4 regions of the Exiguobacterium sp. SH1S21 genome follow, and region 2 is predicted to be linked to each of the others. Evidence: riboswitches for the same ligand, from Rfam matches in the RefSeq annotation. Region 2 holds a riboswitch; each other region holds the start of a gene.

What was found. Region 2 has a riboswitch for S-adenosylmethionine ahead of EVJ24_RS07815 (aminotransferase class I/II-fold pyridoxal phosphate-dependent enzyme). Riboswitches for the same ligand answer to the same signal wherever they lie in the genome.
Region 1: it holds a riboswitch for S-adenosylmethionine, as region 2 does, so the genes downstream of both, msrA (peptide-methionine (S)-S-oxide reductase MsrA) here and EVJ24_RS07815 (aminotransferase class I/II-fold pyridoxal phosphate-dependent enzyme) in region 2, are expected to answer to the same signal.
Region 3: it holds a riboswitch for S-adenosylmethionine, as region 2 does, so the genes downstream of both, EVJ24_RS02610 (2,3-diketo-5-methylthiopentyl-1-phosphate enolase) here and EVJ24_RS07815 (aminotransferase class I/II-fold pyridoxal phosphate-dependent enzyme) in region 2, are expected to answer to the same signal.
Region 4: it holds a riboswitch for S-adenosylmethionine, as region 2 does, so the genes downstream of both, EVJ24_RS11650 (methionine ABC transporter ATP-binding protein) here and EVJ24_RS07815 (aminotransferase class I/II-fold pyridoxal phosphate-dependent enzyme) in region 2, are expected to answer to the same signal.

The regions. Positions count from the first base shown of each region.
Region 1 is NZ_SJUY01000002.1:2,808-7,041, forward strand. Features, by position in the region: gene EVJ24_RS03460 (amidase family protein) at 1-1,183, opposite strand, end outside; gene EVJ24_RS15430 (hypothetical protein) at 1,304-1,465, shown strand; SAM riboswitch class I at 1,510-1,609, shown strand; gene msrA (peptide-methionine (S)-S-oxide reductase MsrA) at 1,671-2,189, shown strand; gene EVJ24_RS03470 (GRP family sugar transporter) at 2,219-3,082, opposite strand; tRNA gene EVJ24_RS03475 (tRNA-Ala) at 3,227-3,299, shown strand; gene EVJ24_RS03480 (four-helix bundle copper-binding protein) at 3,415-3,747, shown strand; gene EVJ24_RS03485 (3'-5' exonuclease) at 3,815-4,234, shown strand, end outside.
Region 2 is NZ_SJUY01000004.1:190,344-194,577, reverse strand. Features, by position in the region: gene EVJ24_RS07825 (MDR family MFS transporter) at 1-295, opposite strand, end outside; gene EVJ24_RS07820 (AI-2E family transporter) at 554-1,654, opposite strand; SAM riboswitch class I at 1,832-1,932, shown strand; gene EVJ24_RS07815 (aminotransferase class I/II-fold pyridoxal phosphate-dependent enzyme) at 2,009-3,184, shown strand; gene EVJ24_RS07810 (iron-containing alcohol dehydrogenase) at 3,181-4,197, shown strand.
Region 3 is NZ_SJUY01000001.1:532,136-536,369, forward strand. Features, by position in the region: gene mtnA (S-methyl-5-thioribose-1-phosphate isomerase) at 1-324, opposite strand, end outside; gene mtnK (S-methyl-5-thioribose kinase) at 321-1,475, opposite strand; SAM riboswitch class I at 1,557-1,659, opposite strand; SAM riboswitch class I at 1,865-1,967, shown strand; gene EVJ24_RS02610 (2,3-diketo-5-methylthiopentyl-1-phosphate enolase) at 2,040-3,194, shown strand; gene EVJ24_RS02615 (2-hydroxy-3-keto-5-methylthiopentenyl-1-phosphate phosphatase) at 3,191-3,841, shown strand; gene EVJ24_RS02620 (methylthioribulose 1-phosphate dehydratase) at 3,838-4,234, shown strand, end outside.
Region 4 is NZ_SJUY01000008.1:99,056-103,289, reverse strand. Features, by position in the region: gene EVJ24_RS11660 (MetQ/NlpA family ABC transporter substrate-binding protein) at 1-404, opposite strand, end outside; gene EVJ24_RS11655 (methionine ABC transporter permease) at 434-1,096, opposite strand; gene EVJ24_RS11650 (methionine ABC transporter ATP-binding protein) at 1,086-2,114, opposite strand; SAM riboswitch class I at 2,193-2,298, opposite strand; gene EVJ24_RS11645 (thioredoxin family protein) at 2,751-3,008, opposite strand; gene EVJ24_RS11640 (PTS transporter subunit IIC) at 3,199-4,234, shown strand, end outside.

The DNA.
Region 1 (4,234 bases), on a different contig from region 2:
GTTCCATCAATATACGGTCGAGACCGTCCGTTTTCGCCTGCCGGACGTCGGCTAAGCGTCGCTCGAGGTAGCTCGACTCGGTCAAGCGACCCGATAACTGATTCGCTTTCTCGAACGTAACTTGTCCGTGCGGGACCGTTTCCGGGTGACGCTTGTTCCAGTCCATCAAATCGTCGAGCGTTTCATACGGGAGCGCTGTCGTCGCCAAATACGCCTCGATCCCGAGCTTAAACTCATGGTAGAGGACGTCGCCTTGGTCAAGTCCGTCGTTTGACGGCAGGTCGACTTCGACGAGCTCGACCCCGCTCGCTTTGAGTAACGCCAGCGCCGCTTGATAGAGCGTCTGTTCTTCATCCGACAGTTCAGCCTTCACGAAACCGACACGCATGCCGACGGCTTGACGTTCGTCGAGACACGTCCGGTACGGTGGACCGGCCGGTAGATGTGTCGTCGCCGGGTCCGAGTCGTCTTCCCCGCACATCGCTTCTAGTGCGAGCACCGCGTCGCGGAGCGTCCGCGCCATCGGACCGGCCGTATCTTGCGACCGTGAGATCGGAATGATCCCGCTCCGGCTGATGAGACCGACCGTCGGCTTGATGCCGACGATGCTGTTATGAACGCTCGGGTGGATGATCGACCCGCTCGTCTCGCTGCCGACGGCGAGCAACGTCAAGTTCGCAGCGACGGCTGACGCCGAACCAGAGCTCGACCCACCGACGTCAAGCTTGTCACCATACGGATTGAGCGTCTGCCCCCCGACGCCGCTCCATCCGTTCGGCATCCCTTCTGTCAAAAAGTTGGCCCATTCCGACAAATTGGCTTTGCCCAGGATGACCGCCCCCTGTTCCCTCAACCGACGGACGAGCTCGGCGTCGCGACCGGCGAAATGGTGCTCGAGCGCGACGGCGCCGGCAGTCGTCTTCATGAGCCCTGCTGTTTCAATGTTGTCTTTAATCAATACGGGAATCCCAAGAAGCGGTAAACGCTCGCCGCGCCCGTAGGCACGTTCGGCCGCCTCGGCCTCGAACAGTGCGTCTGGGTTCACTTGGATGACCGCTTTCAGTTTATCGTTCAAGCTAGCGATCCGTGTCAAATAGTAGGCCGTCACGTCCCGGGCCGTGAACGTCCCTTCTTTATAGCCGCGCTGTGCGGTCTCGATGTCTAGTTCAAATAAGTCTTGCATCTAGTTCCCTCCTTATAGGCAATGTTATTCGGTATTCGCTGAATGCATCGAATCCCCTTCTTTTTATCGCCATTGGATGTGCAACTTGATACACTAGAAGAAACGTTATTGGAGGTAGCCATGTCCCGCTCTTACATCCTTGTTTTACTGTCCGTGTTCGCCCTGTTCTTTCTACAATTGTTCGGGGATGATTTGCCGTGGGCATTCCCTGCGTCCATTGCCCTCATTATCTTGATTGTTGGTGCCACGCTATTTCAACTTCGGCGCACACCAAATCGTTGACGTTTAAACGAGACAGATGATATGATGCTGTCACCAACTACATATCGATATCTTGAGTGAACGAGAGACCTGGCTCTACGACTTCACAGCAACCTGCTTCGGCAAGGTGCTACTTCCAGCAAGGCATCGCCTTGGACGATATGACAAAACGCTCATGTCGATGACATGGGCGTTTTTTTGGAATGAACATGAGGGGGATTTTATTTTGGAAAAAGCTACATTCGCAGGTGGTTGTTTTTGGTGCATGGTGACACCGTTCGAGGAACAGCCAGGCATCGAAGGCATCGTATCCGGTTATACGGGCGGGCACGTCGACAATCCGACGTATAAAGACGTCAAGACAGGCACGAGTGGTCACTACGAGGTCGTCGAGATCACGTTCGATCCTTCTCAATTCTCATATGAGCGCCTGCTCGAATTGTATTGGATTCAGACTGATCCGACCGACGACGGCGGCCAGTTCCAAGACCGCGGGCAACAATATGCGCCCGCCATCTTCTATCATACGGAAGAGCAACGCGTGGCGGCAGAACAGAGTCGCGACGAACTCGCCGCGAGCGGAAAGTTCAAACAACCGATCGTGACGAAAATCTTACCGGCTGACGTCTTTTACCCGGCCGAAGACTATCATCAAGATTATCATAAAAAAAATCCGGCCCACTATAAAGCGGACCGGAAACAATCTGGCCGTGACGAGTTCATCGACCAGACGTGGACAAGCTGACAACGACGGGCCTCATGCCCGTCGTTTTTTTAGCTCTTGGCGAGCCCGAGCATGAATCCAGCGACCACGATCAGACCGATCCCCATAAAGACGAAGACGCGTTCTTTCGACGTCTTTTCTTCTTTTAACAAGTAAATACCACCGAGTGTCGCGACGACGACGTTCAGTTGAGACAGTGCGAAAGACGTCGCGATGCCGACTTCTCCGCTCGAGACGAACAACCCGAAGTTCCCGATCCCCCAGGCAAGCCCGGCGAAAATGTTCTTGAACGTTTTCGGATCAAACTTTTTCACATCTTTTTCACGAAGGCTGAACAAGAGCGCGGCGATGAACATCCCGAGTGACTGCGGTAGGATGGCGGTGATGCCATCCACTTCAAAGTAGTTGGTCAGGACGGCGTACGTCACGTAACCGATGCTCGAAACGAGGAGCACGAGTAGCCCTTTTTTCAAAGCACTACTGCTGTCGGATTCTTTATTTTGTTGATATGACGTCATGACGGCCCCAATGATGATCAAGACGAGGGCCGAGAAGCCGAGCCATAGCTCGGTCGATGTCTTCCAGTCCCCAAGGACGATGACCCCGAACAGTGATGTCCCGACAAGCTGCATCCCTGTACTGATCGGCATCGCTTTCGAGACGCTTAAAATTTGGAACGACTGGAACTGAAGGTATTGTCCAAGCGCCCAGAACACACCTGATATGAAACCAGTCACGATCGCGAGCGTCGTGAACTCTGGCTTGAAGACGAGCGCGATGACAACCGCCATCACCATCGCGCCGATCGTCGTACCGATCAATTGTTGAATCGGCTTGCCGCCGACAATAGATACGATCAGCGGGATACTCCCCCACATGAGTGCGGGCAGTAGCGCTAGCAAAATCATCTCCATACGTTGCACCTGCTTTCTTAATATAACATCCTATCTATTTTTCCCAGCTCTAACGTCCATTAAACTTCAAAAAAATGATTTTCAAAGTTCTTTCGTTTTTCTTATTGCCAAATCATTTATTAGAATGATATAATAATTTCCAACGGGGCATTAGCTCAGCTGGGAGAGCGCCACGCTGGCAGCGTGGAGGTCAGCGGTTCGAGCCCGCTATGCTCCATTCCTTAAGTCGGTCCACTGATGTGGGCCGGCTTTTTTGTGTCCCCGCCTCGGTTTAAGTCGACACGAACCGGGTAATGATTGTAAGACATCATTTATCTTAAGGGGGACTTCCAATGAACCGAGCCTCTGTCGAAGAGACGATTTTGGCCGTGATCGACTGTATACGGGCGAGCAACCATTGCTTCTCGAAATGTTTACAAGAAGAAGACCTGCTGATGGTCTCGGAATGTATCCGGTTGACAAAAGAATGTGCCGAAGTCGCCACACTCACCTTGAACGCGCTCGAAACCGACTCGGCGTTCACAAGACCGATCGGGGCGCTCTGCGCGCAAGTGTGTGATACGTGTGCCGTCGAATGCGGGCGTCACTTGTACGACCATTGCCAACGCTGCTCTGAAGCTTGCTTGCGCTGCGCCGAGGCGTGTCGGCATCTCTCGGCCGCATGATCGCTTTACAGTCTAACCTTGTGTTAGACTTTTTTTGTACAGATTTTTAACGAAGAGAGGAACTTTTATGCCACATTCTATTCTAGCAATCGACGTCGAGACGGCCAATCGCGACAGTCGGAGCATCTGCTCTGTCGGTTGGAGTCTACTGACAGACGGTGAAGTCGTCGAGACGAACCAATTGCTCGTCAATCCTGAGGAAGACTTTGACCAAGGCAATATTCGCGTCCACGGGATTCGCCCGAGCGACGTCTGGGACGCCCCGGCATTGCCCGAAGTGCTCGAACAGCTCTATCCGACACTGAACGCCGTCGACGTCGTCATAGCCCATAACGCCGCGTTTGACATGGGTGCGCTCCGTAAAGCGATCGCCAAGTACGACTTGTTCACTTTCCCAACGATTGAATACGGCTGTACCGTCAAGTTGTCCCGCAAGCTCTACCCGGGGCTACCGAACCATAAGTTGAACACGATGGCCGAGCATTTG
Region 2 (4,234 bases):
AAAACGTTTCCGCGAAAGCGAAACCGATGAGGGCGACCGCATCACCGAGGATGGCGGTCATCATGACCGGTTTTCGGCCGTACAGGTCGGCCAGACGACCGCCGACGACCGATCCGATGAGCGCCATGATCGGTCCGGTCGCCAAGATGACGCCGACTTGGACGTAGCTGTCGAGCTTGTCGCTATAATAGAGGACGAGGAACGGGGCGATCATGAACATCATGACACCGGTGATCGTCTCGCCGAGGAAGCGAATCCAAATGTTACGGTCGAGCCGTTTGAGTGATTGAATCATGCGTTTCACCTGCTTCTACAAAGTAAAAGGGACGAAGGATGCACGGAGGCATACTCGTCCCTACTTGCTTATGTACGCCTCGGAAGACAGGCGGGTGACTTCAGTTCATGAAACGGAAGACCCCGACCTGTCAGTATGAAATTGGATACGATGTGGCTGCGTCATGACTGACATGGCTGGTCCTCCTTTCTGTAAGTTTACTCTTCTTTTCAACTGTATGACAGATTCTTGAAATGTGTCAACATATTTTGACTTGCGTCATAACAGTTCATTTAAATTCTTTCGGGTGAGCCGATAATCGATCAACCGGGACAAGACGACTTGAATCATCGCGGTCACGGGTACGCTGATGAACATCCCGACGAGACCGAACAGGCTCCCCCCGATGATGATCGATGTGATGACCCAGAACGGGGTGATCCCGACACTGTCGCCGAGAATTTTCGGCCCGAGCCAAAGTCCGTCGAACTGTTGCAGCAAGAAGATGAACAACAAGACAAGCAGCGCCGTGAACGGGTCGTAGAAGTAGGTGATGATGAACGCCGGGATCATCCCTAAGAGCGGTCCGACGTATGGGATGAAGTTCAGCACCCCGATGATGACACCGAGCAAGAGCGCGTAAGGTGCACCGATGATCAAGAGCCCGATGACAGCCATCACGCCGATGATGAGACAGTCGAGCGACTTTCCGATGATGTAGCGTTTAAAGATATAGTCCATCTCTTGGAAGATGTCGATCGTCGTCTTCGCCGAAGCGACCGGGAACATCGCATACAGCAGACGCTTGAACATCCGGGCGAACACTTCCTTGTCTTTCAACAAGTAGATCGAGATGACGATCCCGATCAGCAAGTTGATCAACGTCATCGTGAAGCTCGACACGTAACCGACCGAAGACACGACGGCCGTCTCGACCCATCCGGAATAGCGTTCCTCGAACCGATTGAAGTCGATCGCTTGGGCGATCGTCGCATTATACTCCTCGACATACGTTTTCAGCTGCCCGAGAAAGCCGTCGATTTGGCGAATATAAAACGGGAGCTCCTCGATGAGAGAGGCGACGCTCGAATAGATGCGAGGGAACAGCGTCACCGCTGACACGACGAGGATCCCAATGAACGTGACGTAGACGATCAACAAGCCTTGATAACGCTTCAAATGGAACCGCTCTTCTATATAGGATAGGACGGTGTTGAGGAGCAGCGCGATGGCGATCCCCATGATGATCGGCGTCAACAGCTGAAACCCATACTGCATGACCCGAGAAATCGTGTCCGGCTCGCTGATGACTTTCCATAGGACGAGCAGAATCAGCCCGATCACGCTTAACTTCCATATCAATTGACGGTTTAGTTCCAATGGTCTATCCCCTCATGCTGTAAATTTTGCAGAATAACGTTCACCTTTTACTATGAACGTTTTTTTACCGGGATTCAATAGCGGTAAGGAATTTTTGAAATAAGGATTGACAAGGTTGGTAACGTTTGGTTTACTAAATGACATATTACAGAAATTATCAATTGCATATAAAAACACTTTCTATCAAGAGAAGCGGAGGGACTGGCCCGATGAAGCTTCAGCAACAGATTGTTTCAATACTGTGCTAATTCCAGCAAGGTGACCTTGAGAGATGGAAAGGTGGTTGTTTGAATACGTCCGTATCTCGACACCCCTTTCCTCGGAAAGGGGTGTTTTTGCATAGGAGGACTATTCATGACAGACAGACGCTCGAAGTTACTTAAAACGTTACCACCCCAGCATTTCGTCGGACTCGCCGCTGAAGTCGCCGCACTCGAGCGTTCAGGCCGCGACGTCATCCGGCTCGGCCAAGGGACGCCCGACTTGCCGACACCGGCCCCGATCTGCGAGGCGCTGCAGACGGCCCTGCTCGACCCGGCGACACACCAATACGGCCCGTTCCGGGGACAGACGCGCCTGAAGCAAGCGGTCGCGACATTCTACCAGACCGAATACGGCGTCGCGCTCGATGCCGAGACCGAAGTGGCCATCTTGATCGGCAGCAAGTCGGGACTCATCACGCTCCCGCAATGTGTGCTCGAACCGGGTGACGGCATGTTGCTCCCGAACCCGGGTTACCCGGACTACATCTCGGGGGCACGTCTCGCCGGAGCGGTCGTCCACGACCTCGTCCTCCGGGAAGAGAACGGCTATCTTCCTGATTACGAGACGCTCGATCCGCAAGGAGCGCGACTCATGTATTTGAACTACCCGGGCAATCCGACCGGCGCCGTCGCGTCGCCCGCGTTCTTTGACGACACGGTAAGGTTCGCGAATAAGCATGACCTCATGGTCGTCCACGACTTCGCCTACGGCAGCATCGGTTTCGACGGTCACGTCCCGCCGAGCTTCCTGCAGGCGCCGGGTGCGAAAGACATCGGCATCGAGGTGTATACGATGTCGAAGGCGTTCAACATGTCCGGCTGGCGGGTCGCTTTCGCCGTCGGCAACCGCGACATCATCGAGGCGATCAACACGTACCAGGACCACGTCCATGTGAGCGTGTTCTCGGCCATCCAAGAGGCGGCCATCGCCGCGCTCGAGTCACCGCGTTCGCTCCGGGACGACTTGTCACGGTTGTATGAGGCCCGCCGCGACCGGCTCGTCGACGGGTTACGTCAGGCCGGATGGGACATCACGGCCCCGAGTGGCTCGTTCTTCGTCTGGGCGAAAGTGCCGGACGGGGACGCCAAATCGTTCTCCCATAAGCTGCTCCACGAGGCAGGGGTCGCCGTGACGCCGGGCTATTTCTTCGGCTCAGAAGGCGAGCGGTACGTCCGGTTCGGGCTCGTCTCCGCCGAGCCGAAGATCGACGAGGCCGTCGAGCGGATCGAGAAACTGTTTGCGACGTATGAAGAGGTCCGGGCATGATCCGCCAAGCCGTGCTCGAGTACGACCATGCGGATGACGCGCTCGAGCGGCTCGATGAATTGATCGATGGCCGTCGTGCTCACGTGCTGCGCGGACAGAACGGTTTTGACGTCGTCAAGCGCGTCCTGCCAGCGATCACTGCCTATCCGACATCGCTGTTCGGCGGCGAATGCACGGACGCTGAGGTCGAACGGCTCCGTTTGAAAAATGTGGACGTCCTCCTTGCCGTCGGTGGGGGCAAGCTCGTCGACACGGCGAAACTCGTCGCTTACCGGCAAGGTGTCCCGCTGATCGTCATCCCGACGCTCGCCTCGAACTGTGCCGCCTTCACACCGCTCAGCGTCATCTATGACGAGCACGGCACCTATGACCGCTACGACGTGTTTCGCGTCGTCATCGAGCGGGTCATCGTCGACGCAAGGGTCGTGACCGACTCGCCGTACGACTACTTCCGGGCCGGCGTCATCGACACGGTCGCCAAGTTTTACGAGGCCCGCTATTTGAGCGGCGACAGTTCGCCTGATGCCGGCGTCAATACCGGTCTCGCCTTGGCCGAGCAATGCGGCCGGCTCGTCGAACTCGACTTGAGTGAGTCCAGTTTCACCGCGTATGGGCCAGAGACCCGGTTCGCGGTCGATCACATCCTTGCCGTCGGCGGTGCCGTCGGTGGTTTCGGGGACGCCGGGACACGCGTTGCCGTCGCCCACGCTGTCCACAACGCGCTCAGCCGCTTCGAGTCGACCCATCCGTTCTTACATGGCGACAAGGTCGGCTTCGGCCTCCTTGTCCAAGAACGGTTGCGTGGCTCGTCTGACGCCCCATATTTAGAGGCGTGGCTCGCCAGGATCGGCGCGCCGACGTCACTTGAGACGCTCGGACTCGTGCCGGCCGACATCCCGCAACTGGTCGAGGCGGTCCGGGTCGAGACCGAATTGCAACGTTCACCCGTCCCGCTCGATATTGACTATTTGAAAATAATTTTTGAAAATTTAGTATTTTCTGTTTACAAATAAAAGAATTAAAAGTAAGATGATAACAATTAAATAAGAC
Region 3 (4,234 bases), on a different contig from region 2:
GCCGACGTTCAGCCTGAGAAGTGACTCGATCACGTTTTGAAGATTGACCGCCGTCGGTCGCGTCGCGATCAATCGACGGCCGACGAGGTCAAGCCGGCGTGTGAAGTCCGGGTCATCTTGGAGCCGGATCGCTTCTTTCGCGAGCACAAATGCGCCGAAATAGGCGATGGCCGGCGCACCTCGGACTTGCAACGTCTCGATAGCGTGTTCCGCCTGTTCGAGCGTCGCGATCGTCACGTACCGCTCTTCATGGGGCAGTAACGTTTGGTCTAAAATGACGAGCTCGTCCCGGGACGGTTCGAAGCGAATGTTTTGGACTGTCATACGCGTACCCCCGCTAACAGCGTCACTAATTCATCGATCGAACGGATATCATGGCGCTGTTTAATGAGCGTCGTGCCGAGCGTGAGCGCTTCCCGTTTCCGCTCGAGCCGGACCGTTTCCGGTAACGTCTCGAGGTCATTGACTCCGGCGAGGCCGATGGCGCGGCGAATCAGCTCACATCCGGCATAGCCGATCGTGTCGCTAAAGATGGTTTGAAGTAGCTCATCGACGAACCCGTCCGTGTTGAACGGTTCGACCGCCGTCTCAAACTTCGTCCGGAACGTCTTTTCAAACGTCTCCCATACCGTCAATACGTCGGTGAACCGCTCGAACCGTTTGAGTGTGTCATGGAACGTCGATAGCGTCAAATGGGCGACGATTTGCCCGATGTCAAAACCGAACGGACCGTAAAAAGCGAACTCCGGATCGATGACTTTCGTCTCTTGTTGCGTCGCAAAGATGCTACCTGTATGTAAGTCCCCGTGCAAGAGCGCGTCATGTTTCGTGACGAAACCGACTTTCAGTTTCGTGACCTCCACTTTCAATTTCAGGTCACCCCAAAGCGCTTCGACGTCCGGACGGAGCGCGGTTTCGATGTTGTTCGACTCGGCATCTTTGTACGGATCGGTGAAGATCAGTTTTTCAGTGATATCGCATAGTTCCGGGTTGTAGTAATCCCGTTCTTTCCGCTTCTTCTCGATCGGGCCGGCCGCATAGTCGGACGTCTCAAACAACGTCTGTCCTAAAAACTCACCGATGTGACGGGCGAGTTCAGGATACGCTTTCCCTTCCAAATAGCCCGTCCGGACGATATCAAAGTCGGACAGGTCCTCTAAAATCGTGTAGGCGAGCGTCCGGTCACTGCCGAGAACGACCGGGACGAAACGCGGGACGACACTGGCGAATTCGCGCAACGCGAGCTGCTCGATCCACGCCCGTTCAAGTGTGAGCGGCCAACTCTCGCCGACGACTTTCGCATACGGTAGCGCCTGCTTGACGATGAGGCTCGTTTCGCCTTGGCGGATGCGGAAGACGAGGTTCAAGTTGCCGTCCCCGATCTCCTCGCAATGCGCGATGCCCCCGTCTTCGAGTAACCCTAACGTTCTGACGTGCTCGACGACTGTCTGTTCTGTAAATGGTTGATAAGCCATGTCTGTTTCCCCTTTCGGTATATTCCCCACAAAAAAAGCCCCTTTCTCCGCGAGAAAGAGGCACAGCCGTAACGGTTGTTCCTCTCATCTGTCAGACGTATGTCTGGTGGATGTAGCACCGTGCCTACTGGTCGGTTGCTGCGGCGTCATGGGGCCAATTCCCTCTGCCAACTCGCGATAAGAGTGTCATATTCGATTGTGTGAACTTGTTGTGATGAATGTTACTTACTCGAGCACCAAGTTGTCAACGACAATTTTCTGGAGCAACGGTCACTTTTTTTATGCATATATGGTAACAACGAACTCAAACTTTTTTTCTCAAAAAAAGGAATTGACGAACCGGATATTGTGTGACAAAATTCAATTAAATTTCACAACTTCAAAATACATTCTTATCAAGAGCAGACGGAGGGGACAAGCCCGATGATGTCGCAGCAACCGACCCGATTGGGCACGGTGCTAATTCTTGCAGCGTAAGCTGAGAGATAAGAGTTCATTTTTTTATGATGACCTCTTGCCTCGGCATGGGGTCATTTTTTTGTTTGACCGGAAGGAGGAACGAACATGAGTATTACTGCCACATATGAAATCAGCCGGACGGACCGCGTCGCGACTGTCGCCGAGAAAATCGCCCTCGAACTGACCGTCGGCACGTGGACGGAACTGCCTCACCTAGAACAAGAACAATTAAAGGCGTATCGAGGCGAGGTCGTCTCAACGACGCACACGGAAACGACGAGCCGCTTCACGATCCGTTATCCGCTCCATAACGTCACGTCCGACTTCTCATCCATCTTGACGACGACGTTCGGGAAATTATCGCTCGATGACTCGGTCCGCTTGATCGACTTGACGTTACCCGAAACGCTTGCGCCTGAATTTCCCGGAGCAAAGTTCGGTGTTCAAGGCGTTCGTGAGTCGCTCGACGTCCATGATCGCCCGCTCGTCATGAGCATCTTTAAAGGGATCATCGGTCGTGATTTACGCTTCTTAGAACAGCAACTTCGAGACCAGCTCGCCGGCGGCATCGACATCGTCAAAGACGATGAGATTTTATACGACAACCCGCTCACTCCGTCGCTTGAACGAGCTAAAATCGGGGCGGCCGTCATCCAAGAACAGTTCGAAACGACCGGAAAACGTTCGCTCTATGCCATCACGCTCAGCGGTCCGGTGTTCGGGCTGCGTGACCAAGCGCTCCGCTTGATCGAGGCGGGCGCGACGGCACTGTTGTTCAACGTCTATACGTACGGGCTCGACACACTCCGTGAACTTGCGAAAGACCCGGAAATCAATGTCCCGATCTTGGCACATCCGGCGTTCGCCGGAGCGTTGACCGGCTCGATCAGCCACTCGCTCTTACTCGGAAAGTTGATTCGCCTCGCGGGGGCCGACTTGACGCTGTTCCCGTCCCCGTATGGTTCACTCGCGACACCGCCCGATGAGGCGTTCGCGATTCGTGACATTAGCGTTCGGCCGCACTGGACGAAACCGATTCTCCCGGTCCCGTCGGCCGGTATTCATCCGGGGCTCGTTCCGGACATCATCCGTGACTTCGGCACAGACGTCGTCATCAACGCCGGCGGCGGTATCCACGGTCACCCAGACGGCGCGGCCGCCGGGGCCCAGGCGTTCCGACAAGCGATTGCGCAAGTGTTGGGCGTGGCGAGCCAGACGAACGAGCTCGAGGCCGCGCTAAAGGCGTGGTCAAAACAATGACGATTCACATCTTGTGTGACTTCGACGGGACGATCACCGCCGAGGACAACATCATCGCTTTGATGCGGGCGTTCGCACCGCCCGAATGGCACGCGCTAAAAGACGACGTGCTCGCTCAAGACATCTCGATCCGCTCCGGGGTCGGGCAGATGTTCCGACTGTTGCCGAGCGCTGACGCCTCGGCGTACCACGACTACTTGCTGGACCGCATCACCTTGCGCCCAGGTTTCCCAGCATTTTTGGAAGAGATCCGAGAACATGGCTGGAAGTTCGACGTCGTCAGCGGCGGCATGGACTTTTTCGTGCACCCGATCTTGCAAGAACACGTCGCGCCGGACCACATCTACTGTAACGTCGCCGACTTCTCAGCCGAAACGGTACGCGTCGACTGGCCCTACGCCTGTGACGCGCATTGTACGAATGATTGTGGTTGCTGCAAACCGACAATCGCCCGGACGATCGTCGATCCCGTTGATCGCTTGATCGTCATCGGTGACTCGGTGACCGACTTCGAGATCGCCAAACGGGCCGATTTCGTCTACGCCCGTGGGCAACTCATCACGCTCTGTGAGGCAGAAGGTGTCGCCCACGCCCCGTTCGAGACGTTCGACGACATCACCCATCACATGAAGGAGGTGCACGTATGAGCGTGACCGCACGTTGGCTTGAACTCGCCGACATTAAAGACGAACTCGCCGCGCGCGACTGGTTCCCCGGAACGAGTGGCAATTTGGCGATTCGTGTCTCCGACGACCCGCTGACTTTCCTCGTCACGGCGAGCGGACGCGATAAACGAAAACGGACCACGGACGATTTCGTCCTCGTCGACGCGGCCGGTCGCTTGCTTGGCGAACAAACTGGCAAACCGTCCGCTGAGACGCTGCTACACGTCGAGGTGTTCAACAAGACCGCGGCGACGTGTTCACTCCATGTGCACACGGTCGACAACAACGTCATCTCCGAGCTCCACGCCGTGAACGGTGAGGTCGTCTTCACGGGGCAAGAGATCATCAAGGCACTCGGGTATTGGGAAGAGGACG
Region 4 (4,234 bases), on a different contig from region 2:
GCGCCGTCTGGAAGCTCATCGAGTGATTTGTAGTCTTGTGAGTAGACACCGATCGGCTCGATGTGGACGCCGCCGGCTGAAGCGAATTTATAGTCTTTGTTCTCAGCCATTTGTGACTCGAGGTACGGCTCGTGTTGGAAGTAGTTAGCGTCGAGCTCACCAGCTGCGAGCGTCTTGTTCGGGAGCACGTAGTCTTGGAACTTCTTGATTTCAAGCGTGTAGCCTTTTTCTTCATATTCGTCTTGGACGTGCTCTAAAATCTCGGCGTGTGGTACGTTCGACGCGCCGATGATGAGCGTCTTGTCGTCGCCCGAGCCTGATTCTGAGTCCCCGCCGCCACATGCCGCGAGAATTGTGAGTGCTGATGCTGCTGTCAATCCGAGTACTGTTTTCCATGATTTCATTATAAAACCCTCCATATGATTGTATTTGATTAAGCTGATCGCTTATCGATTTTTGAGACGAGTCGATCGCCGATGAACTGAACGACGAAGACGATGACTAAGATCAATACGGTCGCGACGAACGTGACGTCGCTTTGTGAACGCTGGAACCCTTCAAGGAACGCCAAGTTCCCAAGGCCACCACCACCGACGACACCGGCCATGGCCGTGTAACCGACGATGGCGACGATCGTCACCGTGATGCCTGACACGATGGCCGGGAGTGCTTCCGGGAACAACACTTTATAGACGATCTGCCATTTCGTCGCGCCCATCGACTCGGCCGCCTCGATGACACCGCGATCGACTTCGCGGAGTGCGAGCTCGACCATACGTGCATAAAACGGGGCCGCACCGATGATGAGCGCCGGGAGCGCCGCCGTCGAGCCGAGCATCGTTCCAACAAGAAGGAGCGTGAACGGAATGAGCAAGATAATTAAAATAATGAACGGGATCGAGCGGAACACGTTGACGACCGCGCTGATGATCGTGTAAATCGGACGATTCTTCATCATGAGCGGTTCGTTCGTGACATATAAGAGCATGCCGAGGGCGAGACCGATGACGAATGTCGCGGCTCCTGCGACGAGCGTCATATAGAGCGTCTCCCACGTCTGTTCGAGCATGACTTGCCAATCTACATTAGGAAACATCGCTTTCTACCTCCACTTCCACTGCCTGCGATCGGATTGAGGCGATGGCCCGCTCGACTTCAGCCGGCTCTCCGATCAATTGGATGAATAGCGTTCCGAGCGCGCCGACTTGGGACTGCGTCACGTTACCGCCGATGATGTTGAAGCCGATGTCGTGCTGTTTCAACACTTCCGATAAAATCGGCTGTTCGGCCGTCTCGTTCAAGAACTTAAGTTTGACGATTTGGCCACTCGGATAACGTGCTTTCAAATGCTCGAACGTGAGCGACATGTCGTCGACGGCACCGATCTGTTTGACGAACTCTTTCGTGATCGGCTGTTCCGGATGTTGGAACACGTCCGCGACTTGGCCGGTCTCGACGACTTTCCCTGCCTCCATGACGGCGACGCGATGACAGATTTTTTGGATGACGTGCATCTCATGGGTGATGAGGACGATCGTCAGTCCGAGCTTCTTATTGATGCTGACGAGCAGCTCGAGAATCGAATCGGTCGTCTTCGGGTCGAGTGCGCTCGTCGCTTCATCGCAGAGGAGCACGTCTGGATTTGTAGCGAGCGCGCGGGCAATCCCGACTCGCTGCTTTTGACCGCCCGATAGTTGCGACGGATAGCTGTCTTCACGTCCGGCGAGACCGACGAGATCGACGAGCTCTTGGACGCGGCGTTTACGTTCACTGGCCGGTACCCCGATCAGTTCGAGCGGGAAGCTGATGTTCTCAGCGACCGTGCGCGACCATAATAAGTTGAAGTGTTGGAATACCATCGAGACGTTTTTGCGCACCCCGCGCAGTTCTTTCGGAGTGAGCTTCGTCAGCTCGCTCCCTGCGACGACGATCTCACCGCTTGACGGTGACTCGAGTCGGTTGAGCAGACGGATGAGCGTCGACTTCCCCGCCCCTGAATATCCGATTATTCCAAAAATTTCGCCGCTCTCGATTGTGAGCGACACATCATCGACCGCCTGGACTCGACCGTTCTTCGTGTCGAACCATTTGGCCACATTACGTAATTGAATCAATACCTTTCCCTCCTGACAACAAAAAAAGTACACACGTTTGAGCAAACGTGCGTACTTTATCGGTACGGACAACGATTGCTCTCATCTTCCAAGGTTCTCACCTTGCTGGAATTAGCACCATTTCGGATTGCTCCGCGGTTGCTGGGCGTCATAGGGCCAGTCCCTCAGCCTCTCTTGATAAGAGTGTTGTTTATTCGATTAGCTTTATAATAGCGACACATTATTTTCATGTCAAACTATTTTGTGCGAAAAATCAAAAAAAGGTGCCATCCGAGGATGACACAGAACGTAGCACCTTGAGTCACGGAAGGACAACCCATAGATGAAACTCTTTTGCCCGATCAGAGTGTTCATCCTTATATGGGGGATTCAAGCCATCCATCACTCGGCCTTAGAACGTACCATGCGGTTACGCGGTAGGTGTCCCTGCGCTTGATTTTTTTGGGGGACAATCGAAGGGAAGGTCCACCTAAAAGTCGCGTAAAGTGATGCACCGGCTGTTCTAAAACGTCTTGATGGCTGGAGAATCTCGTCCTATATTGTGTTCAAGTAAGATGTTGTAATGAATATACCATTCGTGAACTTTCTGTGTCAACTGATTATTTAAAATTTTCTGATTATTCTAATCATCCTATCTCATTTAACGAAAGATAGGACGTGCTGCACGTTTTGGAACGCATATAATCGGTCTTCGACTTGGCCGTCTTTAAGCTTTAACAGCGCCGGGACGCTCATGACTTGATACGCTTCTAACTCTTGCGGGATAAAGTTGGCGTCCTGCTTGTCAATCGCGAGTGTCGGGTCGACCGCTTCGACGACGGCGAGCATCCGCTCGGCCACAGCGCATGTTCCACACATCGGGGCGTATATATATAACAATCCGTCTGTAATCATTGTTCTCACCTCTTTTATAAGTATATGAATGTGAGCCGATCTGTTCAAAAGTTGTGCTCACCCCACGAATTTTCTGAATCGTTCAACATTTCCTGTTGACGCTTCACGAAAAGAGGCATAGTATGGTCATTAACTTTAACGCTTTCGTACATAACAGCGTATACGTAGAAAAGGACAGGTGAATCGACTTATGACGGAACAAACGAAACTGACAGGCAAACAATTTTTGATGAACGTATTGAACGGACTCAGTCTCGCTATTTTAATCGCCCTCATCCCGAGCGCGTTGCTCGGTGAATTAACGAAAGCCATCTTACCGTATTTTCCGTCTTTGCAGTTCATCTTAGACGCGACGACGATCGCGATGCGCCTACTCCCGGTCATCATCGGTGTCACCGTCGCGATGCAATTCGGACGCTCGGCGCTCGAGGCCGGGACGATCGGTATCGCGACCCAGGTCGGGAGCGGCGCTATCCGTATCGAGGAAGGCGCGTTCCTCATGGCGGGAATCGGCGACGTCATCACGGCCGGTGTGACCGCCGCCCTCGCGACATATATGGTCATGCAGCTGTCGCCACGCTTAAAGACGTACACCGTCCTGGTCTTACCAATGACGGTCATCGTCATCGCCGGCGGAATCGGCATGTTCTTACTCACGTACATCTCACAGATCACGACGTACATCGGCACAGTCATCATGACGATGACTGAACTCCAACCGATCGTGATGGGCATGTTGATCGCGATGGCGTTCTCGCTCATCATCGTCTCCCCGATCTCGACGGTCGGGATCGCGACGGCGATCAGTCTGTCCGGTGTTGCCGCCGGGGCCGCTAACCTCGGCGTCGTCGCAGCCGGTTTTGGTCTCGCTATCGCCGGGTGGCAGATGAACGCGACCGGGACGTCGCTCGCTCACTTCCTCGGCTCACCGAAAATTCAAATGGCGAACTTCGTCCGTCGTCCGATCATGATGCTCCCTGTGCTCGCGAACGCGGCCATTCTCGGGGCGCTCGCCGGTATCCTTCGTATCGAAGGAACACCGATCAGTGCCGGATTCGGTGTCTCTGGACTGATTGGACCTGTCAACGCCCTGCACTTGATGCCAGGCGGATTCGCGCTCTGGAACGTCATGCTCGTCATCGTCTTGTTCGGCCTCATTCCGGTGACGCTCGGGATTGTCTTCTATCGCCTGTTCAACCGGACATCACTCATCCAGCCTGAACATT